Regions from separate parts of the Bradyrhizobium sp. USDA 326 genome, predicted to be linked through region 1. Evidence: predicted binding sites of a transcription regulator. Region 1 holds the regulator's gene; the other holds the start of a gene.
The links. The regulator HrcA, encoded in region 1, represses chaperone genes, less so after heat shock. The targets are predictions, from matches to a motif close to GTTAGCACTCNCNNNNNGNGAGTGCTAAC.
Positions count from the first base shown of each region.

Region 2: the regulator HrcA is predicted to act here: its motif matches at 2,642-2,670, upstream of ABIG06_RS18355 (co-chaperone GroES).

Region 1 covers NZ_JBMGQA010000001.1:2,563,861-2,578,264, forward strand. The annotation lists gene ABIG06_RS12225 (NADPH-dependent FMN reductase) at 1-565, opposite strand, end outside; gene ABIG06_RS12230 (class I SAM-dependent methyltransferase) at 623-1,222, opposite strand; gene dnaJ (molecular chaperone DnaJ) at 1,309-2,445, opposite strand; gene dnaK (molecular chaperone DnaK) at 2,691-4,592, opposite strand; gene ABIG06_RS12245 (hypothetical protein) at 4,985-5,926, shown strand; partial or broken gene grpE (nucleotide exchange factor GrpE) at 6,074-6,692, opposite strand; gene hrcA (heat-inducible transcriptional repressor HrcA) at 6,789-7,877, opposite strand; gene rph (ribonuclease PH) at 8,046-8,759, shown strand; gene rdgB (RdgB/HAM1 family non-canonical purine NTP pyrophosphatase) at 8,770-9,405, shown strand; gene hemW (radical SAM family heme chaperone HemW) at 9,422-10,606, shown strand; gene ABIG06_RS12275 (penicillin-binding protein activator) at 10,664-11,896, opposite strand; gene rsmI (16S rRNA (cytidine(1402)-2'-O)-methyltransferase) at 12,248-13,198, shown strand; gene ABIG06_RS12285 (YraN family protein) at 13,185-13,586, shown strand; partial or broken gene gshB (glutathione synthase) at 13,597-14,404, shown strand, end outside.
Region 2 covers NZ_JBMGQA010000001.1:3,907,434-3,921,837, reverse strand. The annotation lists gene ABIG06_RS18370 (L,D-transpeptidase) at 1-650, opposite strand, end outside; gene ABIG06_RS18365 (protein phosphatase CheZ) at 965-1,744, shown strand; gene ABIG06_RS18360 (hypothetical protein) at 1,925-2,446, opposite strand; gene ABIG06_RS18355 (co-chaperone GroES) at 2,763-3,059, shown strand; gene groL (chaperonin GroEL) at 3,230-4,861, shown strand; gene ABIG06_RS18345 (hypothetical protein) at 5,061-6,272, shown strand; gene ABIG06_RS18340 (META domain-containing protein) at 6,459-6,857, opposite strand; gene ABIG06_RS18335 (L-lactate permease) at 6,991-8,655, opposite strand; gene ABIG06_RS18330 (ABC transporter ATP-binding protein/permease) at 8,968-10,722, shown strand; gene ABIG06_RS18325 (TorF family putative porin) at 11,062-12,093, opposite strand; gene ABIG06_RS18320 (histone) at 12,495-12,863, opposite strand; gene glcF (glycolate oxidase subunit GlcF) at 12,950-14,272, opposite strand; gene ABIG06_RS18310 (FAD-binding protein) at 14,269-14,404, opposite strand, start outside.

The DNA.
Region 1 (14,404 bases):
GGGAAACGTCGATCAACTGCGCTACCAGCTCCTTCAACGCGGCGGTATCGCCCTCATTCTTCAGTCTGTCCATATCGTCATAGGCCTGGTCGGCAAAGGCGAGCGTGAGCTGGCTGGCAATCACATTGGCGTGGCAGGAGGCGAGAATCAGCCGCAAGGCCTGGAGCGCCCGGGCCGCGCCAAGGCGGCTCTGCGAAGCGCCGGCGAGCGCGAAGACGCGATTGCGGAACACCTGCCCGCGCGCTTCGTGCAGCTCGTGCACGCGGCTGACCCAGTCGATCGCGTTCTTGAGCAGCGGCGGCACCGAGGCGTTGTATTCGGGCGAGACGATGAGCACGCCGTGATGGGCGCCGATCATGCGCTTGAGATTGATGGCGTGCTTGGGCACTCCGGATTTGGCCTGGAGATCGCCGTCGTAGATCGGCAGCGGAAAATCGCCGAGCGAGATGCGGGTGACGTCCACGCCGGCCCGGGCGAATTCATACGCGGCGACGGCTGCCAGCTTCGCATTGTGCGAGCCGGTGCGCAGCGAGCCGGGGATGATCAGGATTTTGGGCGCGGACATCCAATCCCATGCGTTCGGCGAAACGGGCCCGCCGCGCAAAAGGAAGAGCCGGCGGAATTAGTCCTTGCGATACACCCAGACGCGGGCCGGCGGAAGGTTCATCCAGATCCGTTCCGAAGCCTCTGTGGACACGCCGGGCAGCGATTTCGGGATCGGCGGCACAACCGCATAGGTGAACTGGATGAACGGCGCACCGGGCGCGAGCGCGTTGAAGGCGTCACGGATGAGCCGCAGCCGCGTCAGCATCGGTTTTGTGACGAGCGGCAGGCCCGAGACGACTGCGCTGGCCGGCGCGCTCAAGACATTCCAGAGCGTGTCGCGAAGGCGATAGGCATCGCCCTGCACCACCTTGGCTTGTGGGTAGCGGTCGCGCAGCAGCGCGCAGAATCCGGGATTGTATTCAACGAGGACGAGACGCTTCTGATCCACGCCGCGCTCGATCAAGGCCGAGGTGATGGCGCCGGTCCCGGGCCCGAGCTCGACCACTGGCGCGTCCGAATCGACATCGACGTAATGGGCCATGGTCCGGGCCAGCAGCTTGCCCGACGGCATCACAGCGCCCATGTGCAGCGGCTTTTCGATCCACGATCTGAGAAAGCGCACCTCGTCGTCAAGACGAGGCTTCTTCAACGCGCGCGCGGACGATGGCAATGGCATGTCGGGACCGGACGGGACCGCGGGAGCGGCGTGTCAGAAAATGGTCATAAAGACGTATAGGCCGAAGGCGGCACGGTCAAGCCGAGTCAACTCGCCCGATTACCGAAGAAATCCTTGACCTTGGCGAAGAAGCCATCGGATTCCGGCTGGGTGTTGCCGGAGGAAAGCTTTTCAAACTCGGCCAACAATTCCTGCTGCTTCTTGGTGAGATTCTGCGGCGTCTCGACCACGACCTGGACATACATGTCGCCGGTCTGGCGGGAGCGCAGCACCGGCATGCCTTTTGATGCAATGCGAAATCGGCGGCCCGACTGGGTTCCGGCCGGCACCTTCACCTTGGCCTTGCTCTTCTCGATCGTCGGCACCTCGAATTCGCCTCCGAGAGCGGCGGTGACCATCGAGATCGGCACACGGCAATGCAGATCGGCACCGTCGCGCTGGAAGAACTGATGCTGGGCCAGCGAGAGGAAGATGTAGAGGTCGCCGGGCGGGCCGCCGCGGACCCCGGCCTCTCCCTCGCCGGCGAGCCTGATCCGTGTGCCATCCTCGACGCCTTGCGGAATGTTGACTGACAGCGTGCGCTCGCGGGTGACCCGGCCCTGGCCAGCGCAGGCCGGGCAGGCGTCCTCGATCATCTGACCGCGCCCCTGGCAGCCGGGACAGGTCCGCTCCAGCGTGAAGAAGCCCTGCGACTGCCGCACGCGGCCGGCGCCGCCGCAGGTCGAGCAGGTCTTCGGCTTGGTGCCGGCCTTGGCACCGATGCCCGAACAGGCCTCGCAGGTGACCGAGACCGGAATCTCGATCTGCGCGGTCTTTCCGCCGAACGCTTCCTCGAGGGTGATTTCCATGTTGTAGCGCAGGTCGGCCCCACGCTCGCGGCCGCCGCGACCGCGCTGGCCGGCCATGCCGAACAGGTCTTCGAAAATGTCGGAGAACGAGGAGGCGAAGCCCGCGCCGAAACCGGCACCGCCGCCGAAACCGCCGCCCTGCTCGAAGGCGGCGTGGCCGTAACGGTCATAGGCGGCGCGCTTGTCCTTGTCCTTCAGGACCTCGTAGGCCTCGTTGATTTCCTTGAACTTGACTTCGCTGGTCTCATCCCCGGGATTGCGATCGGGATGGAATTTCATCGCCAGCTTGCGGAACGACGATTTCAGCTTGCCTTCGTCGGCGTCGCGTTCGACTTCCAGGGTCTCGTAGTAGCAGCGCTTGGTGGACGTGGACATGATGAGCTCGGTCTATCCAATCGCGATTCAAGTTGGCGCGAAACAACGCTGACACATGGCGATATAGGCGCCCCTCGACCTTGCGGCAGAGGACAGCATGGCAGCGCTGAGAATAACGGCTGGGAATTGATCGATCGTAGCGGGAGCGTGCCCCGGCGACCTCGACACGACAGCCTCCCCCGCGAAGGGGGAGGCCGAAGAAGCGTGTGGGGTCCAAGCCGCCCGCATCATCACCCTCTCGGGGTTCAGGCGGACTTCTTGTTGTTCTTGTCGTCGTCGACCTCGGTGAACTCCGCATCGACGACGTCGTCCTTGGCCGCATCCTTCTTGGCGTCGGCCTCGGCCTGCTGCTTGTACATGGCCTCGCCGAGCTTCATCGAAGCCTGCGCCAGCGTCTGCGTCTTGGCCTTGATCGCCTCGGCATCGTCGCCCTTCAGCGCTTCCTTGAGGTCGCTGACGGCATCCTCGATGGCGCGGCGCTCGCTCTCGGCGACCTTCGAACCGTGCTCCGCCAGCGCCTTCTCGGTCGAATGCACCAGGCCATCGGCCTCGTTCTTGGCGGTCACGGCCTCGCGGCGCTTCTTGTCCGCCTCGGCATTGGCCTCGGCGTCCTTGACCATCTTCTCGATGTCGGCTTCCGACAGACCACCCGAGGCCTGGATCCGGATCTGCTGCTCCTTGCCCGTGGCCTTGTCCTTGGCCGAGACGTTGACGATGCCGTTGGCGTCGATGTCGAAGGTCACCTCGATCTGCGGCATGCCGCGCGGAGCCGGCGGGATGCCCATCAGGTCGAACTGGCCGAGCATCTTGTTGTCGGCCGCCATTTCACGCTCGCCCTGGAAGACGCGGATGGTGACGGCATTCTGATTGTCTTCAGCCGTCGAGAACACCTGGCTCTTCTTGGTCGGGATCGTGGTGTTGCGGTCGATGATGCGGGTGAACACGCCGCCCAGCGTCTCGATGCCCAGCGACAGCGGGGTCACGTCGAGCAGCAGCACGTCCTTGACGTCGCCCTGGAGCACGCCGGCCTGGATCGCGGCGCCGATCGCCACGACTTCGTCCGGGTTGACGCCCTTGTGCGGCTCCTTGCCGAACAGCTGCTTCACGACTTCCTGGACCTTCGGCATGCGCGACATGCCGCCGACCAGAACGACTTCGCCGATTTCACCGGCGGTGACGCCGGCATCCTTCAGCGCCTTGCGGCAGGGCTCGACGGTCTTCTGGATGAGGTCGTCGACCAGCGCCTCGAACTTGGCGCGGGTGAGCTTCATCGTCAGATGCTTCGGACCGGTCTGGTCCGCGGTGATAAACGGCAGGTTGATCTCGGTCTGCGTCGTCGAGGACAGTTCGATCTTGGCCTTTTCAGCGGCTTCCTTCAGGCGCTGCAACGCGAGCTTGTCGTTGCGCAGGTTGATGCCCTGCTCCTTCTGGAACTCATCGGCCAGATAACCCACGAGGCGCATGTCGAAGTCTTCGCCGCCGAGGAAGGTGTCGCCGTTGGTCGACTTCACCTCGAACACGCCGTCGCCGATCTCGAGAATGGAGATATCGAAGGTGCCGCCGCCGAGGTCGTACACGGCGATGGTGCCGGCCTTGGTCTTGTCGAGGCCATAGGCGAGCGCGGCCGCGGTCGGCTCGTTGATGATGCGCAGCACTTCGAGGCCCGCAATCTTGCCGGCGTCCTTGGTCGCCTGGCGCTGAGCGTCGTTGAAGTAGGCGGGAACGGTGATGACGGCCTGATCGACCTTATGGCCGAGATGGGCTTCCGCGGTCTCCTTCATCTTCTGCAAGATGAACGCCGAGACCTGCGAGGGCGAATAGGTCTGGCCGTCGGCCTCGACCCAGGCGTCGCCGTTGGAGGCTTTCACGATCTTGTACGGGACGAGCTTCTTGTCCTTCTCGACCATCGGGTCGTCGTAGCGGCGGCCGATGAGGCGCTTCACTGCGAAGAAGGTGCGCTCGGGATTGGTGACGGCCTGGCGCTTGGCCGGCTGGCCGACGAGGCGCTCGCCGTCGTCAGTCACGGCGACGATCGAAGGCGTCGTGCGCATGCCTTCGGAATTCTCGATGACTTTGGCGTTCTTGCCATCCATTACGGCGACGCACGAATTCGTGGTGCCGAGATCGATCCCAATGACCTTTCCCATGGTCCTGATACCCTTCTTTTTGCGGCAGGTTGGCTGGGCCCAGAAGGCACCCGAACCGAAACCCCCTAAGATCAAACATCCGCGATATTGCGATGATTGAGGCTCATATAGGAGGGGGGGAGGGGCCCGCAAGGACCGAAGCTACGTTTCTGCCGTGAAAACATTGGTTTTGGAAGATGATGTCCGGGCCACACCGCCCTTGCGGGAGAGGAATTATTAACAGGTTCGGGCTTCGGCAAGCCCCCGTTACCGCAACGGGCCCGCCCTGTTGCGGCAAGGCCAAACCCGCTAAAAGGCGGACCGGCCGGACAGCCGGCGCCACTGCTTCACGCAACAAAGCGGCCCGGTGGCCGACCATCGAACGGCCTCAATGTGAACCAATCAGAGTGCCCATGAAGCTGATCCGCCCCCTCGCCGCGCTCGCCCTCCTCGCCGCCTCCGCGTGTCCGGCCTTCGCCGCCGACGCCGTCTTCCCCCCGGGCTTGCGTCTCGGCATGGTGCCGTTGATCGGCCTCAGCACGGCCAAGACCTTTCCGGGCTTCGAGAGCGAGGATGGCAGCGTCAAGGTGCTGGTCACCGAGCTGCCGCCGGCGGCCTATGGCGAGGTCGCGAGCGCCTTCAATTCCAATCCCGCCGGGACCAACGGCGTCACGCAGGACAAGATCGAGACCCCCGCGGGCCTCGCCTATTTCACCACCGAAAGCGGCAAGGCCGGCGATACCCCGGTGAAGCGCTATTCGATGATCGTGCCCGGCGCCGGCTTCTCCGGCTATGTCGCGGTGCAGATCCCGGAGAATGCGACCAAGATCTACACGGATGAAGCGGTGCGGCAGATGTTTGCGAGCACCGTCACCCGCAGGCAGGTCTCGGCTGAAGAGCAGATCGCGCTGATGCCGTTCAAGATCACCGATCTCGCCGACTTCAAGGACATCCGAACGCTCGCGCCGGGCAGCAGCATCATCCTCGCCGACGGCGATGAGAGCACGGGTTACGAGTCGAAGCCGTTCATGATTCTCGGCGTGATCGGCGCCACCCCGCAAGCCGCCGACGACCGCGCCCGCTTCGCCCAGGAGGCGGCGCTCCAGATTCCCGGCGTGCGCGAGTCGCGCATCACCATGTCCGAGCCGATTCGCATCAACGGCCAGCAGGGCTTCGAGACCCGGATCGACGGCGTCAGTGGCAAGGACAAGATCCCCGTGACCGTGGTGCAGTGGATCCGCTTCTCGACTGGCGGCGCATCATTGCGCATCATCGCCAGCGCCCCACGCGACCAGTGGCTGCCCGCCTTCACCCGCTTCCGCGCCGTCCGCGACGGCATCCAGCCGAAGGGCTAGCCTGCATCCGCAAGCGCAACGCGCGTCCTTCCTCGCTCGAGGAGTACGCTTGTTCGCGCACGCCTCGGAGGGTGAAGGTCGAGCCGCAACTGCGGGGGCCTACATGGTTCGAGACGGCGCTTGGCGCCTCCTCACCATCAGGTTCGATCAGTTCGGCGCGCTGTTCGATTCATTGTTGTTGGCGGCGGGGGCTGCCTTCGCACCGCCCTTGGCGACACCGACCAGCGCCGGGCGCAGCACGCGCTCGCCGATGGTGTAGCCGGCCTGCATGACCTGCACCACGGTGCCCGAGGGCACCGACGCGTCAGGCACTTCGTACATAGCCTGGTGGAAGTTCGGGTCGAACTTCTGACCCTGCGGATCGAGCTTCTTCACGCCATGCTTCTCGAGCGCGCTGTGCAGCGAGCGTTCGGTCAACTCGACACCCTCGATCAGCGCCGTAAGGCCGGGATCGGCCGCGGCACGCGCTTCCGCCGGAACGGCATCGAGCGCGCGCTGGAGATTGTCGGCGATGTCGAGCACATCGCGAGCAAAGCCGGTGATGCCATAGAGCCTCGCGTCGGCGACCTCCTTGCTGGTGCGCTTGCGCAGATTCTCCATCTCGGCCAGCGTCCGCAGCATGCGGTCGCGCGCCTCGGCGGCTTCCTTCTGCAACGTCTCGGCCGAGCCGGGCTCGGGATCGTCAGGCATGATGTAGGGCTTTGACACCACGGGCTCGCCGGTCGCTGCAGCCCGTGTCTTGAGGTTGCCGGTCTTGCTCGGTCATCGGCTCTAATCTCGAACTCGTTTCCAGGGATTGTTGGCCCGGATATCGTGCCTAAGCTCGCGAAAATCAAGCGCCCGTGATCGGCGGAAACGCCGGTCAGCCCCCCAGAAGGCGGCTGACGATACGGGCAGCGTAGTCCACGGTCGTGATCACGCGGGCATAATTCAGCCGCGTCGGGCCGATCACACCGAGAACGCCGACGATGTGGCCGGCGGCATCCCGATAGGGCGAGATGATGGTGGAGGACCCCGACAGCGAGAACAGCTTGTTCTCGCTGCCGATGAAGATGCGCACGCCCTCCGCCGTCTCGGCGCGGCCGAGCAGGTCGATCACGCCGCGCTTGGTCTCGAGATCGTCGAACAACAGGCGAACGCGCTCCAGATCCTCCAGCGCATGCAGATCTTCAAGCAGATTGGCATGGCCGCGGACGATCAGCTGGCGATCCTCGTTCTCGCCGCCGGACCAGCTGGCGATGCCGGCCGAGATCACCTTTTGCGTCAGCTGATCGAGCTCGGCACGGGCCTCTCCAAGTGCCGTCTCGAGCTCGAGCCGCGCCTCGGCCAGCGTGCGGCCGCGGATCCGCGCATTGAGGAAATTGCCGGCTTCGGTGAGCGCAGAGGAGGGAACTCCAGGCGGCAGCGTCAGCACGCGGTTTTCGACCTGGCCGTCCTCGCCGACGAGGATCACCAGAGCCTTCTCCGGTTCCAGCCGGACGAATTCGATGTGCTTTAGCCGCGCATTGGATTTTGGCGTCAACACCACAGCGGCGGCCCGGGTCAGGCCGGAAAGCCGCATCAGGGCCTGGTCCAGCGCCGCCTCGACCGACTGCGCCTCGCCCACCGAGGCGAGCTGGCTCTGGATCGACTGCCGCTCAGCCTCGTTGAGGTCACCGACCTGCATCAGGGCATCGACGAAGAAGCGCAGGCCGAGTTCCGTCGGCAACCGGCCGGCCGAGGTGTGCGGGGCATAGATCAGGCCGAGCTGCTCCAGATCGGCCATGACGTTACGGACCGACGCCGGCGACAGCGGCATGGCGATCAGGCGGGAAATGTTGCGCGAGCCGACAGGCTCGCCGGTCGTCAGATAGCTTTCGACAATTTGACGAAAAATGTCGCGGGAACGCTCGTTGAGCTGGGCAAGGCCTGCGCGCGGCGCGATCAGATGGATCGGATCGTGATGGGCCACAGACGGTAACTCCTCTCAGATACTCGTAATTTGTCTATCCCGGGCGCTTCTGACAAGCGTGGCGTTTGCGGCCGCGAAATCAGCGGGTGAAAAAACCTTGCCGCCCATCCCCGCCCCACCTACAAGCACCGCGAGCAGCCTTTTCCCGTGAGTTTTGGAGGATTTCCCATGCGGCCAAGCCGCCGTGCGCCTGACGAATTGCGCCCCGTGACGCTGGAGCGCGGCGTGGTGAAATATGCGGAAGGTTCCTGCCTGGTGAAATTCGGCGACACGCACGTGCTGGTCACCGCCACGCTGGAGGACCGCCTGCCGCCGTGGCTGAAGGGCCAGGGCCGCGGCTGGGTCACCGCCGAATACGGCATGCTGCCGCGCGCCACGTCGGAACGGACCCGCCGCGAGGCCTCCGCCGGCAAGCAGAGCGGCCGCACCGTCGAGATCCAGCGCCTGATCGGGCGCTCGCTTCGCACCATCATCAATCTCGAGGCGCTCGGCGAGCGCCAGATCACGGTCGATTGCGACGTGCTCCAGGCCGACGGCGGCACGCGCACGGCATCGATCACGGGCGCCTGGGTCGCCCTCGCCGACTGCGTCAACTGGATGAAGGCGCGGAACATGGTCAAGGCCAACGTGCTGCGCGACAACGTCGCCGCGATCTCCTGCGGCATCTACAACGGTACGCCGGTGCTCGATCTCGACTATGCCGAGGATTCCGAGGCCGAGACCGACGCCAATTTCGTCATGACCGGCGATGGCCGCATCATCGAGGTGCAGGGCACCGCGGAACGCGAGCCGTTCACGGAAGCCGAGCTCCTGGCGCTGATGGCGCTGGCCCGCAAGGGTGTCGCGCGCCTGGTGGACTTGCAGAAACTGGCTGTGGCGTAGTCAATAGGCCATGCACCGCCGAATCACGGACAAGCTGGTCATCGCGACCCACAATCCCGGCAAGCTCGCCGAGATGCGGGAGCTGCTTGCGCCGTACGGCATCGAAGCGGTGTCGGCGGGAGCGCTCGGCCTGTCCGAGCCGGAGGAAACCGGCAGCGATTTCCGCAGCAACGCCGCCATCAAGGCGATCGCGGCGGCGCAGGCGACCGGGCTTGCCGCCTTCGCCGATGATTCCGGCATCGTCGTCGATGCGCTCGACGGCGCGCCCGGCATCTACAGCGCGCGCTGGGCCGGCCCCTCCAAGGATTTCAACGCGGCGATGGCGCAGATCGAGCGCCTGTTGCAGGAGCGTGGCGCCAGCACGCCGGACAAGCGCAAGGCGCACTTCGTCTCCGCGCTGTGCGTCGCCTGGCCCGACGATCATCTCGAAGAGGTCGAGGCGCGCGTCGACGGCACGCTGGTCTGGCCGCCGCGCGGGACTGCCGGCTTCGGCTACGACCCGATGTTCCTGCCCGATGGCCACACCCGCACCTTCGGCGAGATGGAGAGCATCGAGAAGCACGGCCTGCCGCCGCTTGGCCTCGGCCTGTCGCACCGCGCCCGCGCCTTCGTGAAACTGGCGGAGATCTGCCTTGAGCCGCGCTAGAGCGTTTTCGAGCGAAGTGGACACCGGTTCGCGCCGGGAAAACGCGTCAAAACAAGAATCCGAAGCCTTCGGCGTCTACGTGCACTGGCCGTTCTGCCTGTCGAAGTGCCCCTATTGCGACTTCAACAGCCACGTTCGACACGCCGCGATCGACGAGGCGCGCTTCGCTTCGGCCTTTGCGCGCGAGATCGCTGCGACCGCCGCGCGCGTCCCCGGACGTGAGGTCACCTCGATCTTCCTCGGTGGCGGCACGCCGTCCCTGATGCAGCCCGCAACCGTCGGCGCCGTGCTCGATGCGATCGGCAAGCACTGGTCCGTCGCGGGCGACGTCGAAGTCACGCTGGAAGCGAACCCGACCAGCGTCGAAGCCACGCGCTTCGCCGGCTATCGCACCGCCGGCGTCAACCGCGTCTCGCTCGGCGTGCAGGCGCTCGACGATGCCTCGCTGAAGGCGCTCGGCCGCATGCACAGCGCGCGCGAGGCACTCGATGCCGTCGCCATCGCCCGCCGCTCGTTCGACCGCTATTCGTTCGACCTGATCTACGCCCGTCCCGACCAGACGCCGGCGATGTGGGCCGACGAGCTGCGTCTTGCGATCGATGAAGCGGCCGAGCATCTGTCACTCTATCAATTGACGATCGAGGAAGGCACGCCGTTCTTCGGCCTGCACCAGGCCGGCAAATTGAAGACGCCGGATGAAGCGGTTGCGCGCGCTCTTTATGATGTCACGCAGGAGACCTGCGACAGGCTGGGTCTGCCCGCCTACGAGATCTCCAATCACGCCCGGCGCGGCGCCGAGTGCCGGCACAATCTGGTGTACTGGCGCGGCGAGGAATATGCCGGCATCGGCCCCGGCGCGCACGGCCGCCTCGATATCGATGGCGCGCGCCACGCCACCGCCACCGAGAAGCGTCCCGAGGCCTGGCTGCTGCGCGTCGAGACCAACGGCCACGGCGTCGTCACCGACGAGCTCCTCAACAGCGAAGAGCGCGCCGACGAATTCCTGCTGATGGGATTGCGCCTTGCCGAGGGCATCGACCCCGAGCGCTACAAAGCCCTCGCGGGCCGCCCGCTCGACCCCCGCCGCATCGCGCTCTTGCGCGAGGAAGGCGCGATCACGGTGGACCCGACGGGCCGCCTGCGCGTGACCAACAGCGGCTTCCCGGTGCTGGATGCGGTGGTCGCGGATCTGGCGGCCTGAGTCGGAACCAAAACCGCGCTGCGGTCCCTCGCCCGCTTGCAAGCGGGAGATGAACCGTCACGCCCCAAAACTCTTCGGCGAGCCCGCGACCGCGACGCCGCCACCCTGCGTCACCTTCATCACCGCGAGACCCCGTTCATTCGTGCCGTCGGCGCGGAATCGGAACAGGCCGTCGATACCGGCAAAGCCGGAAGGGTTCGTGAGCACGTCGGACGAGAAGCGCGTGGGACCTTGTGTACGCGCGAGCGCGGCGACGAGAGCGACCGCGTCATAGGCGAGCGTGGCGGTCCGCACCGGCTCGCCGCCATATTTGGTGCGATAGCGGCCGGAGAAGGCGCGGAAGCCGGCCGGATCGGGCGCGGCGTAAAGGCCGCCTTGCAGGTTGGGACTGGCATAGACGCGCGGATTGTCCCACAGGCCGGTGCCGAGCAGCTGGATGTTGCGCAGATTCGCGCCCGCGGCTGTCATCGCATCCGCCACCGAGACCACCGCATCGCCGTCATCAGCAATGAACAGCGCATCCGCGCCGCCGAGCTGCTGCGCCACGGTGCGTGCCGGCGTGGCGCGATCGGCGCCGTATTTCTCGAAGGCGACGATGCGCCCGCCGCGCCGCGGCACCGCCGCTTTCACCGCCGCCTCGACGACATTGCCATAGGCATTGTCGGGCACCAGCACGGCCACGGAGCGCTTTCCGATGCTGGCGGAATATTCGACGATGCGGTTGACGTCGGACTCCGGCAGGAACGAGAGCAGATAGACGCCGCGGCCGGCGATGCTGGAATCGGTCGAGAAGGCGATGACGGAAATGCCGCGCGTGCGCGCGACCTGCGCCACCGCCGGCACCGATTGGGCGAACAGCGGCCCGAGGATGATCTCGGCGCCTTCGTCGACCGCCTGCTGGGCGCCGGTTTGCGCGCCTTGCGGGCTGCCATTGTCGTCCTTGATCAGGAGCTGGATATTCGGATTCTGGAACTCGGCCAGCGCCATCTCGGCGGCGTTGCGCATGGATTGCGCGGCAAGGCCCGCATTGCCGGCGGCCGAGAGCGGCAGGATCAGCCCGACCTTCACGCCGCCGGTGCCGGCGGTCGTGGCCTGTTGCTGGGGACCTGCCGGCTGAGCCGGCGGCGCGGAGCTCGAGAACGGGTTGGAGAACTGGCTGAGACTTTGCTGCACGCCGGCGCAGGCCGACAGCACGGGCGCACCGAGCAGCAGGCCGAGCGCACTCCGGCGGGTCGCCCCCGACGATCGGAACACCGGAACCGGAGAGTTTGGATGACGCGGGCCCACCATGGCAGCTTCTCTTCTGACTGGCCGTCGCCGGCCCGTCACGACATTCCTTCCGCGACACAGGCCGCGGATTCAGGCATATAGTCGGCAAACAGTTAACCAAAACAAAAGGATAACAGCCGCTTAACGCGACCGCCTTCCCGTTCCGGCAGCCGTTCGCCGTCGCTCTTCCAGCATCAAGGCGGCGTTTCCGTCGTGAATATGGCGCGAAGGCCCCTCATTCCCTCTCGAGGTGATCCCGGCCGATCACATTCCCGTCCGTTCCTCGCCCCCCATCTGGGCACGATCTTGGGCACGATCTTTTTCGACCAGAAGGTTCCCAGCCCTGCGGATCGTGCCTAAGTTGACTTCATTATGCGCGCAAAGCCGGCCCCGATAAATACGCCTGAAGCTCAAGACACCGCCTCGCGCGGTTTCTCCATCGATGCCCATCGGCTCGCGGCGCCGAAGGCTGCGCCGGGTCTCTATCTGGTCGCGACACCCATTGGCAATCTCGGCGACATCACCCTGCGGGCGCTTCAGACGCTCGCCGGCGTCGATATCATCGCCTGCGAGGACACCCGCATCACGCGCCGCTTGACCGAGCGCTATGCGATCGCAGCAGCGCTCAAGCAATATCACGAGCACAATGCGGAAGCGGCGCGCCCGAAGCTTCTGGAGGCGCTGGCGCAAGGCGGCTCGGTCGCGCTGGTGTCGGACGCCGGTACGCCGCTGATCTCCGATCCCGGCTTCAAGCTGGTGCGCGAGGTCTGCGCCGCCGGCCATCCGGTGTATGCGCTGCCGGGCCCGTCCTCGGTGCTGGCAGCGCTGTCGGTCGCCGCGCTGCCGACCGACCGCTTCTTCTTCGAGGGTTTCCTGCCGGCGAAATCCGCGGCGCGCCGCGCGCGCCTCGCCGAGCTTGCGCGCATCGACGCGACGCTGGTGATGTTCGAATCGGGCAACCGGATGCAGGCCACCTTGGACGATCTCGCGGAGATCATGGGCGCACGCGAGGCCGCGGTCTGCCGCGAGCTGACGAAGCTGCACGAGGAGGTCAGGCGTGCGCCGCTCGCCGAGCTCGCGCGGCAGGCCGATGCGCCGGAGACGCGCGGCGAGTTCGTTCTGGTGATCGGCCCGCCCGCAGCGGACGCCGACGTGCTGGCATCGGACGCGCTCGACGGACTCTTGCGCGAGCAGCTTGCCGCAAGCAGCGTCAAGGATGCCGTGGCGCATGCGGTCGCACTGTCGGGCCGGCCGCGCCGCGAGGTCTATGCCCGCGCGCTGGAGCTCGCAAAGGATCTGCGGGGCGGGGATGGCGAAGACTGAGATCCCTAGGGAACCGAAGGTCGCCTCGCCCGAGCGCGTCGCCGCGTTCCGCACCGGCATTTCCGCGGAGAGCCGCGCCGCGGCCTATCTGATGGCCAAGGGCTATCGCATCCTCGCCAAGCGCTACCGCACCCCGCATGGCGAGATCGACATCGTGGCGCGCCGCCGCAACCTGATCGCTTTCGTCGAGGTCAAGGCGCGGGCGAGCCTGGATGACGCCGCTTTCGCCGTGACGCCGCGCCAGCAGCAGCGCATCATCGACGCCGCACAAGGCTGGCTCGTAGCGCATCCCGAGCATGCCGAATTCGAATTGCGATTCGACGCCATGCTGATTGCGCCGCGCTCGCTTCCGCGCCATGTGTTGGCGGCATTCGACGCCTCGACCTGAAAGGCAGACCATGAAACTCAATGTCGCCGTCCAGATGGATCCCATCGCCCGCATCAACATCAAGGGCGATTCCACCTTTGCGCTGCTTCTGGAAGCGCAGAAGCGTGGCCATGGCCTGTCCTATTACACGCCCGACAAGCTCTCGATGGTCGGCGAAGAGCTGGTCGCGCCGGTTCAGCTCCTGACCGTGCGCGACGAGCCCGGCGACCACTTCACCTTGGGCGAGCCCAGGCGCGAAGCGCTGAACGGCTTTGACGTGGTGCTGCTCCGCCAGGACCCGCCGTTCGACCTCGCCTACATCACCTCGACGCATTTCCTGGAGCGCATCCATCCGAAGACGCTGGTGGTCAACGATCCCGCCTCGGTGCGCAACGCGCCGGAAAAGCTGTTCGTGATGAACTTTCCGCAGCTGATGCCGCCGACGCTGATCTCGCGCGACCTGGACGAGATCAACGCGTTTCGCGACAGGCACGGCGCCGTCGTCATGAAGCCGCTGCACGGCCATGGCGGCGCGGCGGTGTTCCGCGTGATGCCGCAGGACATGAATTTCGGCTCGCTGTTCGACATGTTCTCCGGTGACGTTCAGGGAGCCCTGGGTGATCCAGCAATTCATCCCCGAGGTGAAGCACGGCGACAAGCGCATCATCCTGGTCGACGGCGAGTTCGCCGGCGCGGTGAACCGCGTGCCGGCCGCCGACGACCTCCGCTCCAACATGGTGCGCGGTGGCGCGGCCCAGGAGACGGAGCTCACGCCGCGCGAGCGCGAGATCTGCGCCACCGTCGGCCCGGCGTTGCGCGCGCGCGGCCTCCTGTTCGTC
Region 2 (14,404 bases), 1.3 Mb from region 1:
TACATCGCGCGGGCGCCAAGAGGATTTTCCGGACCGCCTTCCATGTGCCGGGGCAGATCGGGACGGCGTGCGAGCATTTCCTTCGGCGGCGTCCAGTCCGGCCATTCGCGCTTGGCGGTGATCGACTTCACGCCGGACCAGGTGAAGCCGGGACGGCCGACGCCGATGCCGTAGCGCATCGCCCTGCCGTTGCCCTCGACGAGATAAAGAAACTTGTTCGGCGTATCGACCACGATGGTGCCGGGACTTTCGTTGCCGTTATAGTCAACGAGTTGTTTCTCGAATCTCGGATCGAACGGACGCTGCCGCGGGTCGACCGCCTCTTCCTGGAGAGCTGCGCCTTGCATCTGCGGCTCGCCCATCGGCGGCAGGCGGCGCTGATCGTAATAGGCCGGCTGCTGCTGATACACCGGCTGCTGCGGCGCGTAGGCCGGACCGCGGCCGGGACCGTCGCCGAACAGGAACTCGATAAAGCCGCCACCCATGTTCGAATTGGAAGCGACGCGCACCGGCGCCGGCGGCACCTGCGGCGCATAGAGCACCGCGGGCGGATCGTTCGGCACGCTGTTGTCGAAGGCGCTGGCGTCGTTGGCGCCGGCCATGAAGGTGCAAGCGCTGCCGAGCAGCGCGACAGACATTTTCTTGAACATCGACGTACTCTGTACTGTTTCGTCTAGATCACACGCGCCGTGGAAGCTGCCTGGCTGATCGGCGCCCGCGACGTGGTCAATAAAAAGCAAAAGCCGTTGCGTTTGGTAAACGGATCGGGCGTTTGGATTCACCACGTCGCAAGTGACGGCGCAATTTGGCGATCAGCGTTTATTTTCCATGAATGACGCGCGTCCATGGTTAATCGCTTCTTCGCGCAGCCTCGCGCGCGGCCGCCCGGCAGTTCCCGCTGTGAACCTCGTGTTAAATCGCTTCTGCCTACAAAGACGCGTGAATGAGGTGGGGGAGTATCCTGATGGCTGTTCACCGCAAACGTTTTCGTGTCGAGGATATCGTCGGTGGCGAGATGCCCATTCTAGACGTAACTGAAGAGGCTCCCCCGATGCATAGCGAGATCATGGCCGAGCTGCGCGCGATCCGCGCACAGATGGCGAAGGGCACTGCACCGCTGTCCGGCAGCGCAGCCATGGCGGCGATCGATGCCTCGACGGCCCACGAGCTCGCCGAAGCGCGCACCATGCTGGAGACCTACCGGGCACAGATCGAGCAGTGCGAGAAGCTGAAGGTCGAGCTCGACCTCATCCACGACGCCATCGACCGCACCAAGCGCGAGATCGCGACGCTGCACGGCAAGAGCTTCGACGGCGGCGAAATGGCCAAGGTCAATGGCGAGCTCGGCGCGGTGGTCGGCGGCACCGAGCAGGCGACCCAGCAGATCCTCGAAGCCGCTGAATCGATCGATCAGGCCGCCAGCGCAATGTCCAAGGTGGACTCGGCCGATCAGCAGAAGCGACTGGCCGACGACATCCAGGAACGCGTCATCTCGATCTTCGAAGCCTGCAACTTCCAGGACCTGACCGGCCAGCGCATCAGCAAGGTCATGACCACGATGAAGTTCATCGAGCAGCACATCAATGCGATGATGGACATCTGGGGCGGCGTCGACGCCATCAAGGCCCATGTCCCCGCGCATGTCGACAACCGCAGCGACGACGAGAAGCTCCTCAACGGCCCGAAGCTCGCCGGCGACGTCGGCCATGCCTCGCAGGACGACATCGACGCGCTGTTCGACTGAGCGGGCGCATACGTAAAACCAAAACGCCGGTCCTGGGGCCGGCGTTTTTTGTCTTGTCTCTCGCTGTCATTCCGGGGCGGTCCGCAGGACCGAACCCGGACTCCAGAGCTTTAGGGCAGCGGACTCACATCGAGATTCCGGGTTCGCGCTTCGCGCGCCCCGGAATGACGGAGACGAGCGTCACGCCCGCGGCGCGCAGCGGACGTAGACCATGTTGCCGTAGCGGGTGGCGGCGTCCTTGTCGATGAAGCGGGTGATCAGGACGCGGCCGTCGAAGGAGATGATCTCGCGATCCTGCTCGCCAGGGGTCGGCCCCGCCGGTCCGATGTAGTTCTTGCCGCTCGGCGAGCCCTTCAGCCGCAGTTCCTGCGGCGTCGCCTGGTCGGCCAGATGCATGATCACGCCGCCGGAGGAGCCAGCCGTGATCACATAGGGGTTCTTGCACTGCGCCCGGGCGGCAGCCTCGGTGCGGGCGCGGTCGGCCGGGTTCTGGAACGAGGCGAGACCCCAGCGGCCGACGATCTCGTCGGCGCGGATGGTGGCCGGCATTTCCGGAGCTGTGCCGGGTTCGGCTTCGGGCGGCGGTGAGGACGACGAGAAGGACGGCAGGCTCATGCCGCCGCCGCAGGCGCCCAGCAACAGCGCCAGACAGGAGGCTGCCGCCAGATTGGCAACCGTGCGCGCGTGAGCTGAACTGATCATGGCATTCCCCCGAACAAGACGACGGCCGCACCCCTCCCGCAGCCAAGCGCAAAACCGCTGCCGGAGCAATGACGTCCTTCTGTACGCCGACGCCCCGAACGAGTTTCCAATGCCACCATCCTATATCCGCCTCAACAATCGCTTAACCACCTTTGCTTGACAGGATCGCGGCCAAGCCATATTTCCGGGCCCACTATTAGCACTCGGAAAGCCCGATTGCTAAGCGCGCCGTTCGATCCCTCGGGGAGAGGGTGGACGGACGCGCCGCCCCACCGACTTCCACTACTTCCGAAGCGAGCCTCCAAAGGGAAACGTCATGGCTAAATCCAAATTTCGTCCGCTGCATGACCGTGTCGTGGTCAAACGTATCGACGCCGAGGAAAAGACCAAGGGCGGCATCATCATTCCCGACACCGCCAAGGAAAAGCCGTCGCAGGGCGAAGTCGTCGCCGTCGGCCCCGGCGGCCGCGATGAGACCGGCAAGCTGATCCCGATCGACCTCAAGGTCGGCGACCGCGTGCTGTTCGGCAAGTGGTCGGGCACCGAGGTCAAGATCGACAACGAAGAGCTCCTGATCATGAAGGAGTCGGACATCATGGGCGTGCTGGCCTAAGGCCATCTGCCTGAACGGCCGCTGAATGTGCCGCTGTCATGCCCGGGCTCGACCCGGGCATCCATCATTGTTCGCAAGATGATGGATTGCCGGGTCAAGCCCGGCAATGACGGAGAAAGCGCAACCCAGCACAGCACAAGACACATCGTAAACACGAGGGACTGCAGACCATGGCTGCCAAAGACGTCAAGTTTTCCGGAGACGCGCGCGATCGCATGCTGCGCGGCGTCGACATTCTCGCCAACGCCGTCAAGGTGACGCTCGGCCCGAAGGGCCGCAACGTCGTCATCGAGAAGTCGTTCGGCGCGCCCCGCATCACCAAGGACGGCGTCACCGTCGCCAAGGAGATCGAGCTCGAGGACAAGTTCGAGAACATGGGCGCCCAGATGGTGCGTGAGGTCGCCTCCAAGACCAACGACCTCGCCGGCGACGGCACCACCACCGCGACCGTGCTGGCCCAGGCCATCGTGCGCGAAGGCGCCAAGGCGGTTGCCGCCGGCATGAACCCGATGGATCTCAAGCGCGGCATCGACACCGCGGTCGCCGCCGTCGTCAAGGACATCGAAAAGCGCGCCAAGCCGGTCGCCGCCTCCTCCGAGGTCGCCCAGGTCGGCACCATCTCGGCCAATGGCGATGCCGCCATCGGCAAGATGATCGCTCAGGCGATGCAGAAGGTCGGCAACGAGGGCGTCATCACCGTCGAGGAAAACAAGTCGCTCGACACCGAGGTGGACATCGTCGAGGGCATGAAGTTCGACCGCGGCTATCTCAGCCCCTACTTCGTCACCAACGCCGAGAAGATGACCGCCGAGCTCGAGGACGCCTACATCCTCCTGCACGAGAAGAAGCTCTCGGGCCTGCAGGCCATGCTGCCGGTGCTGGAAGCCGTGGTGCAGTCGGGCAAGCCGCTCGTCATCATCGCCGAGGACGTCGAGGGCGAGGCGCTGGCCACCCTGGTCGTCAACCGCCTGCGTGGCGGCCTCAAGGTTGCCGCCGTGAAGGCGCCGGGCTTCGGCGACCGCCGCAAGGCCATGCTGGAGGATATCGCCATCCTGACCGGCGGCCAGCTGATCTCCGAGGAACTCGGCATCAAGCTCGAGAACGTCACGGTGAAGATGCTGGGACGCGCGGGCAAGGTGGTGATCGACAAGGAGAACACCACGATCGTCAAGGGCGCCGGCAAGAAGCCCGAGATCGAGGCGCGCGTCGGCCAGATCAAGGCCCAGATCGAGGAGACCACCTCGGATTACGACCGTGAGAAGCTCCAGGAGCGCCTGGCCAAGCTCGCCGGCGGCGTCGCGGTGATCCGCGTCGGCGGCGCCACCGAGATCGAGGTCAAGGAGAAGAAGGACCGCGTCGAGGACGCGCTGAACGCCACCCGCGCTGCGGTGCAGGAGGGCATCGTCCCCGGCGGCGGCGTCGCGCTGCTCCGCGCCAAGAAGGCGGTGGGCCGTCTCACCAACGCCAACGACGACGTCCAGGCCGGCATCAACATCGTGCTGAAGGCACTGGAAGCCCCGATCCGCCAGATCTCCGAGAACGCGGGCGTGGAAGGCTCGATCGTCGTCGGCAAGATCCTGGAGAACAAGTCCGAGACCTTCGGCTTCGACGCCCAGAACGAGGACTATGTCGACATGGTCGAGAAGGGCATCATCGACCCCGCCAAGGTGGTGCGCACCGCGCTCCAGGACGCCTCCTCCGTGGCCGGCCTGCTGGTGACCACCGAGGCCATGGTCGCCGAGCTGCCGAAGAAGGAAGCTCCGCCGGCCATGCCGGCCGGCGGCGGCATGGGCGGCTTCTAAGCCTCCGTTCCATCGCAGTATTGCGAAGGCCGCCTCCGGGCGGCCTTCTTTTTTGCCGACCCTGCCTCTTTCGCTTTCCAATTCAACCGCCAGCCAAAAACCACTACGGTGGCGCCGATTCTAACTGTTTGGGCATGATCTCCTCGGAAAACCGCTTCACACTTTTCCGGATCATGCCCGTTGCCCGAGGTCTTCGTCGATGCGCGCGCTTCTGGTTTGTTCGACTGCCCTTCTGGCGGCTCTGCTCGCCGTCTCGCCCGAGTTCGCCTCCGCCCAGATGAAGCTGTCGCCGAAGGCGACAGTGCCGGGCGGACCCGAGACGCGCTATTTCACGTCGATCGACGGGCTGATGGACGGCAATGCCGACGTGATCCTGAAGGAGACGCGCCAGGGCAGGACGGTCACCGCGGCGGTGCTCGACGTCTGCTACCCGATCGCGAAGAACTCCGACCGCAAGGACCGCTTCGTCGTCAATCTCCAGATCGCCGGCCAGACGCTGACGGGAACGACGCAGAGCCTTGGCAACAAGTCGCCGGTCAGCGTCAAGCTGCTGCGCAAACAGTCCGGCGACACGTTCGAGTTTCGCGGCCAGATCGCGATCGGCCAGGCGGTGACCGAGGTCACCTCCCCCGACAATTCCGATCTCAGCGAGAAGGAATTTCTGGATAGCCAGACCTCAGACGACGGCATCACGCCGCAGCCGAAGGATTTCACCGACGTCTCGCCGGAAGCAATTGCAGTCAAGGTCAAGCTCGACGCTGCAACCGACTTCCTGAAGAGCCTGAAGGGCCAGGAGGTCGAGGTGACGCTGGCGAGCCTCACCGTCGGCTGCGACGCACTGCGCGCAGGCGAGCAGACCATCAACATGTCGGTCGATCCCGAGCGCGCGGGAGCGCTGCTGTCGAAGATCAAGGCGATGCCCGGCGTCACGGCCGCAGGCTGGACCGCGGGCATGATCGAGATGGACCGCACCATCCGCTTCCCCGCGGCAGACTGGCGCGAGGGTGACAAGATCAACAAGGGCAAGCTTGCGACTGCGGTAGCAAGCGTGCTGGGCAGGACGTTCGCGGCAAAGCCGGTCTCGCAAGACTTCAACCCCGCGACCGGCAAGCTCAAGCTGGTGTTCAAGCGGCCGAATCAGGATTTTCCGACGCTCGAGCTCACCGACACGATCGAGGTCGCGGGGCTCATATCGCCCGACAAGCCGGGCGCCACCGACAAGCTCATGCTCTGGATCGGCAGCCCCGCGACCACGACCGCCGACGAGAGCAGCGGTGCCAGGCTCAACCTGTCCGACGATGCGAGCCTGGACGAAGAAGGCGATCTGCCTGACGACAACGGGGCGATCGAGGCGCTCGCCACCGAGCTGAAGGGCCAGCGCTGGGACGCGGATAAATCGGTGTGGAAGTAGGCCTCACGTGCCCCGGACGCAGCGCAGCACTCCCGGCGATGCAAAGCATGGTCCGATGTGATGCGCTGCAGAGCCGGGGCCCAGGGGCTACAAGCGAAGTCGCGGATAGGAAGCTGGGTCCCGCTCTGCGGCGCCTCGCTTGCGCGACGCGCCTTGTCCGGGACACGAGAGCAACGTTCGAGAGACCTAATTCCCAGTCGTCCTGAAGCGCAGCGGCTTGGGGCCGATCAGCGTCAGCACGTCGCCCTGGCGCTTCCAGGTCTCGACGCTGCCGAGCGCGGCCACGAGTTCGTCGTCGGCCTGCGCCTTCGCCGCCGGGCAGGAACGGTCCTGGATCTGGCCGGGGACGAAGATCACGGTGTTGCCGGCGACCGAGAACTGGCCCTTGCCGCCCTTGCACCAGAGCTCCAGCACGACCTCGCCATGGTCGCCGATCTCGATGTTCGGAATCCGCTTCGAGCCTGCTTGCGGCAATGCTTCCAGCGTCATCTCGGTGCCGAACGGGAAACCGTCCTCGGCACGCGCGAGCGTGGAGATCGCGATCATTGCAACCGCCGCACACATCAATCGCTTGAGCGAAACCATGAGACCTCTCGACCGACCTGATTTGCGGCACCTTCTATAAGACGGCGGCATCATTGAGAAGGTTGGTCCAGATGCAAAAATCCCCGCGAGGGCGGACCTCGCGGGGATTTGCGTCGAAGCGAAGCGCTGCCGGCTACTTCAGAACCATCGCCGTGAACGGCCAGACATAGGCCTGCAACGTCACGAGCACGCCGACGAGGCACGCCAGCACGATGGAGTGCCAGAACACGAAGCGCAGGATGGTGCCCTCATGCCCGTACCAGTTGGTGGCGGTGGAGGCGACCACGATCGACTGGGCGTCGATCATCTTGCCCATCACGCCGCCGGAGGAGTTCGCCGCGGCCATCAGGATCGGCGACAGGCCGAGCTGCTCGGAGGTAATCTTCTGGAGGTTGCCGAACAGGATATTGGACGACGTATCCGATCCCGTCAGCGCCACGCCGAGCCAGCCGAGCAGCGTGCCGAAGAAGGGATAGAGCACACCGGTCGCGGCAAAGGCGAGTCCCAGCGTTGCGTCGACGCCGGACAGCCGGGTGAGCGTGCCGATCGCCAGCATCGCCGAGATCGTGATCAGCGAGATCGCGCAGAGCCGGATGGTGCGGCCATACTCGGCCACAAGCCGGCCGGGAGCGACGCCCATCAGGACGCCGGAGATGATCGCCGCAAGCAGCATGCCTGTGCCGGTGAACGACAGGTATGTGAAGCTGAACACTGCAGCCTCTTTCGTCGGCCCTGGAGCGACCGGCGGCATCTTGTTGATCATCTGGTGCAGCTCGGGCACGGGATAGTTCCAGACGAAGATCGAGTTCGCCCAGCCCTTGAAGGCGCCATTGCCCCAGATCAGCATCACGATGCAGACGATGATCCAGGGAAGAAGCGCATTGAAGAGCTCGGCCTGCGTCAGCGGCGTCTTGTCGAGCGGTCTTGCCGCCGTCATGGTCGAGGCCGATTCATCGTGGCCCCGCAGCGCCGGCGACAGCCAAAGCTGCTTCGGTTGCCACACCTTCAGAAACAGGATCAGCGCCCCCATCGAGATCAGCGACGCGCCGATGTCGACGATCCAGGGATTGATGTAGTTCGAAATCACGAACTGCGGGACGGCAAACGATATGCCGGTGACGAGGATCGCCGGCCAGACGTCCTTCATGCCTTTCCATCCGGCGAACGCCCACACCACCCAGAATGGCACGATCAGCGAGAAGAACGGCAATTGCCGGCCGACCATCGCGCCCAGGATGTAGGGATCGAAGCCAGTGACCGAAGCGAGGCCCTGGATCGGTGTGCCCAGCGCGCCATAGGCGACCGGCGCGGTGTTGGCGATCAGCGACAGGCCGGAGGCTGCGAGCGGCGAGAAGCCGAGCCCGATCAGCACTGCGCCGGTGATCGCGACGGGCGTGCCGAAGCCGGAGGCGCCCTCGAAGAACGCCCCGAACGAGAACGCGATCAGCAGCAATTGCAGCCGCCGGTCCTCGGTGACGCCGCCGATGGCACGCTTGAGCAATTCGAAGCGGCCGGTGCTCACCGTCACCTGGTAGAGGAAGATGACGTTGAGGACGATCCAGCCGATGGGGAAGAACCCGGTGACGATGCCCAGCACCGAGGCGCGGATCGACATGTTCGCGGGCATGGTGAAAACGAAGATCGTGATCAGGTTGGTCACGATCACGGCGATAACGGCCGCGATATGCGCCTGGACGCGACCGCTCGCGATCAGGACCAGCAGCGTGACGACGGGCACCGCCGCCGCGATGGTCGACAGCACCGGGCTGTTCAGCGGATCGTAGATTTGATTCCACATGCTCTTTCTCCCCACGCATGTTTGCGGCAGGCGGCCCGCGTGGAGAGCCGATCCTGCTTGACGCTCGAAGTGAGACCTCCCGAGCCGGACGCGACGTCCTCGCGAATGTGGTGGTTCCCACCCGCTCACAAGCTCGCGAAACCCCGAAGCACCTGCCCCGCGCCGTCGAGCGCCATGCTAGGGTTGCGGGCTGCGACAATCCAACGCAAATTGCAGATCCTGCGACTTTAGTCTAACCCGCGCCCGTCTCCGCCATTGCCGCAAGTCTTGGCTCTGGGCGTTTGTGCACATCCCCCGAGGAGACCCAGCTCTGTGAAGAACATCAGCGCCACGCTCGCGATCGTCTGGCGAATCGCCGCTCCTTATTTTCGGTCGGAGGACAAATGGGCGGGCCGGGGCCTGCTCGCCGCCGTCGTCGCGATGGAGCTCGCGCTGGTCGCGATCGACGTGCTGGTGAACCAGTGGCAGAACCGGTTCTATAGCGCGCTGCAGAACAGCGACTGGGACAGCTTCGTGAGGGAGATCTGGATCTTCCTCGCGCTCGCGTTCACCTATATCGCACTGGCTGTCTACAAGCTCTACCTGAACCAGTGGCTCCAGATTCGCTGGCGGCAATGGCTCACCCGGCACTATCTCGGCGAATGGCTCCGGAGCGCCACGCATTATCGCATGCAGCTCAAGGGCGACGCGGCCGACAACCCGGACCAGCGCATCACCGAGGACGTCAAGAATTTCGTCGAGCAGACCCTGATCATCGGGCTTGGCCTGCTCTCGTCGATCGTGACGCTGTTCTCTTTCGTCATCATCCTTTGGGGCCTTTCCAATGCCGCGCCACTACGCCTGTTCGGCACCGATCTCATGATCCCCGGCTATCTGTGCTGGGGCGCGCTGATCTACGCGATCTTCGGCACCGCTCTGACGCACTGGATCGGCGCACCGCTGGTCAACCTCAATTTCGAGCAGCAACGCTACGAAGCCGACTTCCGCTTTAACCTCGTCCGCGTCCGCGAAAATTCCGAGCAGATCGCGCTACTTAGGGGTGAAAGCGCCGAACGGACCCGCCTGCTCGACCGCTTCGGCTTCGTGATCGCCAACTGGTACGCCATCATGAGCCGGACCAAGCGCCTCACCGCGTTCACGGCCAGCTATCAGCAGGCCGCAGTGATCTTTCCGTACGTGCTGGTGGCGCCGGCCTTCTTCGCCAAGAAGATCCAGCTCGGTGACATGATGCAGACCGCATCCGCCTTCTCCAGCGTACAGGGCGCGCTGTCGTTCTTCGTCACGGCTTACCGGTCTCTGGCGGAGTGGCGCTCGATCGTTGCGCGCCTCGATGGCTTCGAGATGTCCGTCGAGTCAGCCGCGAATCTGCCGGCACATGAGCCTGCCATCGCGCTGGAGGTTACCGGCGGCCGCAGTATCGACCTCGAGCAGATCTGCGTGAACCTGCCCAACGGCACCCCGCTGGTTGCCGCCAAGGCGTTCACCATCGAGACGTCGGAGCGCGTGTTGGTGACCGGACCGTCGGGCTCCGGCAAGTCCACGCTGTTCCGGGCCATCGCCGGCATTTGGCCATTCGGTACCGGCACGGTTGTCATCCCCGAGAAGGCAAAGCTGATGATGCTGCCGCAGCGGCCCTATTTTCCGGTCGGCATGTTGCACGATGCCGTTGTCTATCCGGCAGCGCCAGGTGCATTCGCGGCCGCGCAAGTTCGCGATGCGGTGAGCGCCGTTGGCCTGCCCGACCTCGCCGGGCGGCTCGACGAGGACGGCCACTGGAACCGGACGCTCTCGCTCGGCGAGCAGCAGCGCCTCGGGCTCGCCCGCGCGCTGTTGCATGTCCCGGACTATCTGTTCCTGGACGAGGCGACTGCCTCGCTGGACGAGCCGTCGGAGGCTCGGCTCTACCGCCTGCTGGTGGAGAAGCTGCCGCAGGCCACCATCGTCTCGATCGGCCACCGCTCGACGCTCGACGCCTTCCACACGCGCAAGGTGGCGCTGGTGAAGGACGGTGCCATTCACGTCCTCGGCGGCGAACGGGCTGCAGCAGAGCCGACCGTGGCGCGCTGAGGCGCAAGGCCTCCCTCGCCGGCCGTCGCGTCGAAAGAACCGGATGGGCGGCTTCTGGTCTAAGGGACGCCCAACTCGGGCCTCGTCATTGCGAGGAGCTCTTGCGACGAAGCAATCCAGACTGTCTCGGCAGAAAGACGCTGGATTGCTTCGCTGCGCGACGGCGCAATGTGAGGCAGCGGCGCCGCTCTCCCGCCTCGCATTTCGAGCCGCAGACGCAGCTTTGTAATCTCTTGGCCGGCTCCTCCCCCAAGGCCGTCCCTGCTTCACCTCCGACCCCAAAGCAAAAGGGCGGCAGGTTGTCCTGCCGCCCTTGCCTAAGTCGTCTCGGAAAGAAACTTACTTCAGGTTGGTCATCGCCGTCAGGTCGACAGAGAGCTTGGCGACGCCAGCAGCGCTACACCAGTTGGAGCCGAAAGCCGTGGTTGCGTTCGCGCCACCGTTGATCGGGGTAACGAAGCCGGGGCTCGAGTTGGTGGCGGAGAAGTCGCTGGTGAAGGCGTTGCAGTCACCCTTCGACAGATCGGTGTCGTAGTAGCGCAGATCGAGCGTGAACACCTTGTAGGTGAAGCCGACGCCGACGTTCCAGGTGTTGTAGCTCGGCTCCTTGATGCCGTTCGCGTACACCGGATCGCCTGCGATGCCGTAGAAGATGTCGGAGGTGCCGAGCCACTGGCGGCCGAACTCACCCGACACATACATGCCGACGCCGCTGGCACCGAAGGTCGTGCTCGGCGCAGTCCACTTGGCCGTGACCGAGGCGTAGTTGCCCCAGGCGCCGAGGTTCAGGAAGTTCGGCGAATAGTACTCGTTGAAGCCGACCGTCCACTGGTCGTTGATGGCGACGTTCAGCTTGGCATAGGCTTCGAAGAAGCTCGCGTCCTTCTTGGCGAAGTTGCCGTTGATCGGAAGGCCGATCGCGCCCTGGGAGTTGTCGAGGCTGCTACCGCAATTGCCCTGCGCAAGGGTGCCCTGCGAGCCGAAGCAGCTTCCGCCCGGATAGAGGTAGCCCCAGACACCGAAGTCGAAGGCGAACATGCCGAAGGTCGGGCGGATACCGCCGTAGATGTCGACTTCTGCCGCCGCCCGGTTCGGGAACGAGATGCTCGAGGCGGACGTACCGATATAGAGCTGGAGGTCCTTGTTGACGTTGTAGCGCGGCTCGAAATAGGCCGTGACCGACGGGTTGTGGTTCGACTGGGTAATGCCGCGGAAGATGTAATCGCTCATGATGCCGGCGCCGAAAGCGACATCCCATGGATCGAAGGCCGGGGGCGGCGGGGCCTTCAGCGCCTTCACGCGCAAGTCTGCCGCGAAAGCCGAACCCGTTACCATTGCCAGCGCCGTTGCCAACAAAACCGCTTTTTTCATTTCGATCCCCATCACCAATTCTTAGACCCCAGTCGGATTCCGGAAGCCCCCGGGGCGCCCGACCTGATTGCAAATTACATCACTGCGACAATCTGGATTGGCGGATAGGAACCGTGAAGCAAAAAGCGCGGGCATCTGCCGACTTTTTAGGCGTTTCGACCAATTCACGAAAGGTTGTTGGCCTGTGTGGCTTCCCGACCACATTTTTCTCTTTCCAAAGTGCACAGGAGGCCCGTGTAAGTCCGGGGGTCTTCGGCTGGGTGACGCCCAGGCCACGAATTAGACAGGCGCGGCAAACGGCTGACACTGAATCAGCTTGCGACGATGCAAAAAGGCCGCAGCGCCCGGCGCCGCGGCCCTTCTGATTGCAGATCGCTTCAAGAGCCAAGGAGCGGCCGGGCTTACCCCTGCCCCTCTGCCGGCGCGGGTTCCGCAGAAGACGAAGGCATCGCCCAGCTTGTCTCGGAGGCAGGCTCGGGAGCCGGAGCTTCCGCCGGGGCCGATGGCTTCGGAGCAGGAGCTGCCTTCGCCTTCTTCGGTGCCGCTTTCTTCGCGGCCTTCTTGGGTGCGGCCTTCTTGGCCGACTTCGCCGCAGCCTTCTTCTTGGCAGCCTTCTTCGGAGCTGCCTTCTTGGCAGACTTCTTCGCAGCTTTCTTTGCAGTCTTCTTGGCTGCCTTCTTGGCTACCTTCTTTGCGGTCTTCTTCTTCGCTGCTACGGCCTTCTTCGCTTTTTTGGCCTTCTTGCTTTTCTTCTTCTTCGCTTTCGCCATCGTGGTCCTCCTGTTGCCGCCGAACAATGGTCGATCGGGCGTCGTTCTGCCGTCACCTTCGGACGAAAGCTCGAGCCCTTGAAAGCTCAAGCTTGTGCGTTCGATGTCGGCCGCGCCCCGCCCGTAGCCCAATCGAGAAGCTCAATCGTGTGTACGACCGGAACTGACGTGCCACTGGCAATCTGCACCATGCAGCCGATATTGCCCGCGGCAATCATGTCCGGCTTGACGCTTGCGATGTTGGCGACCTTGCGATCGCGCAACCGGCCCGCAAGCTCGGGCTGGAGAATGTTGTAGGTCCCCGCCGAACCGCAACACAAATGGCTCTCGGGCACATCTTTCACCACGAATCCATTCTTGGAAAGCAATTCTTTCGGAAGGCCCGTGATTTTCTGCCCGTGCTGCAACGAACATGCGGAGTGATAGGCGACGACGATGTCGTCCTGTCTCGCGGTCGTCGCGAGGTCGAGGCCGGCGACGTATTCGGTGATATCCTTGGCGAGCGCCGACACCTTCGCCGCATCGGCCGCGAACGCGGAGTCCTCGCGCAGGAGATAGCCATAGTCCTTGATGACCGTGCCGCAGCCGGACGTCGTCACCAGGATCGCGTCGAGCCCCTCTCCGGCGGCTTCCTTGCACCACGCCGCGACGTTGGCGCGAGCTCGCGCCAACGCATCCTGGTCGTTGCCAAGGTGATGGGTCAGCGCGCCACAGCACTGCTCGTCCCGGACCAGGACCACCTCGATGCCGTGGCGGGTGAGGAGACTGATGGCGGCCTGGTTGATGCGCGGCGCCAGCACCTGCTGGGCGCAGCCCTGGAGGAGCGCCACACGTCCGCGCTTCTTGCCGAGCGCCGCGAATACGCTGCCCGCAGCAGGCCCTGCCGGCGGCAATTGGTTCGGGGCCAGCGCCAGCATCGCCTTAATGCGCTGGATCAATCCGGGCGTCGCCGAAGGCCGGGGCGTCGGCAGCAAGACGCCCAGCGGACGCGCCAGCCGCGCCAGCCACATGCTGATGCGGAAGCGCTGCGGGTCCGGCAGCACGAAGGCCAGCACCTGGCGCAGCAGCCGCTCGGCCAAAGGCCGCTGATAGCGCTGCTCGATCCGGACCCTGGCCTGGTCGACGAGGTGCATGTAGTTCACGCCCGAGGGGCAGGTCGTCATGCAGGCAAGGCAGGACAGGCAGCGGTCGACATGCTTGACCACCTCGGCCGTCGGCGCCTGGTCCTTCTCCAGCATCTCCTTGATCAGGTAGATGCGCCCGCGCGGGCTGTCGAGCTCGTCGCCGAGCAGCACATAGGTCGGACAGGTCGCGGTGCAGAAGCCGCAATGGACGCAGGCCCGCAGGATCTTGTCGGCTTCCGCGATGTCGGGGTCGGCGAGTTGCGCGAGCGAGAATTCGGTCTTCATGACGCAGCGCCTCGCGTCAGCCGTCCCCGGTTGAGAATGGTCTTCGGATCGAAGCTGGCACGTACCCGCTCGCTGAGGGCGGCGATCCCGGGCGCCTGCGGCTGGAACACGTCGACCATGCGCCTGACATCC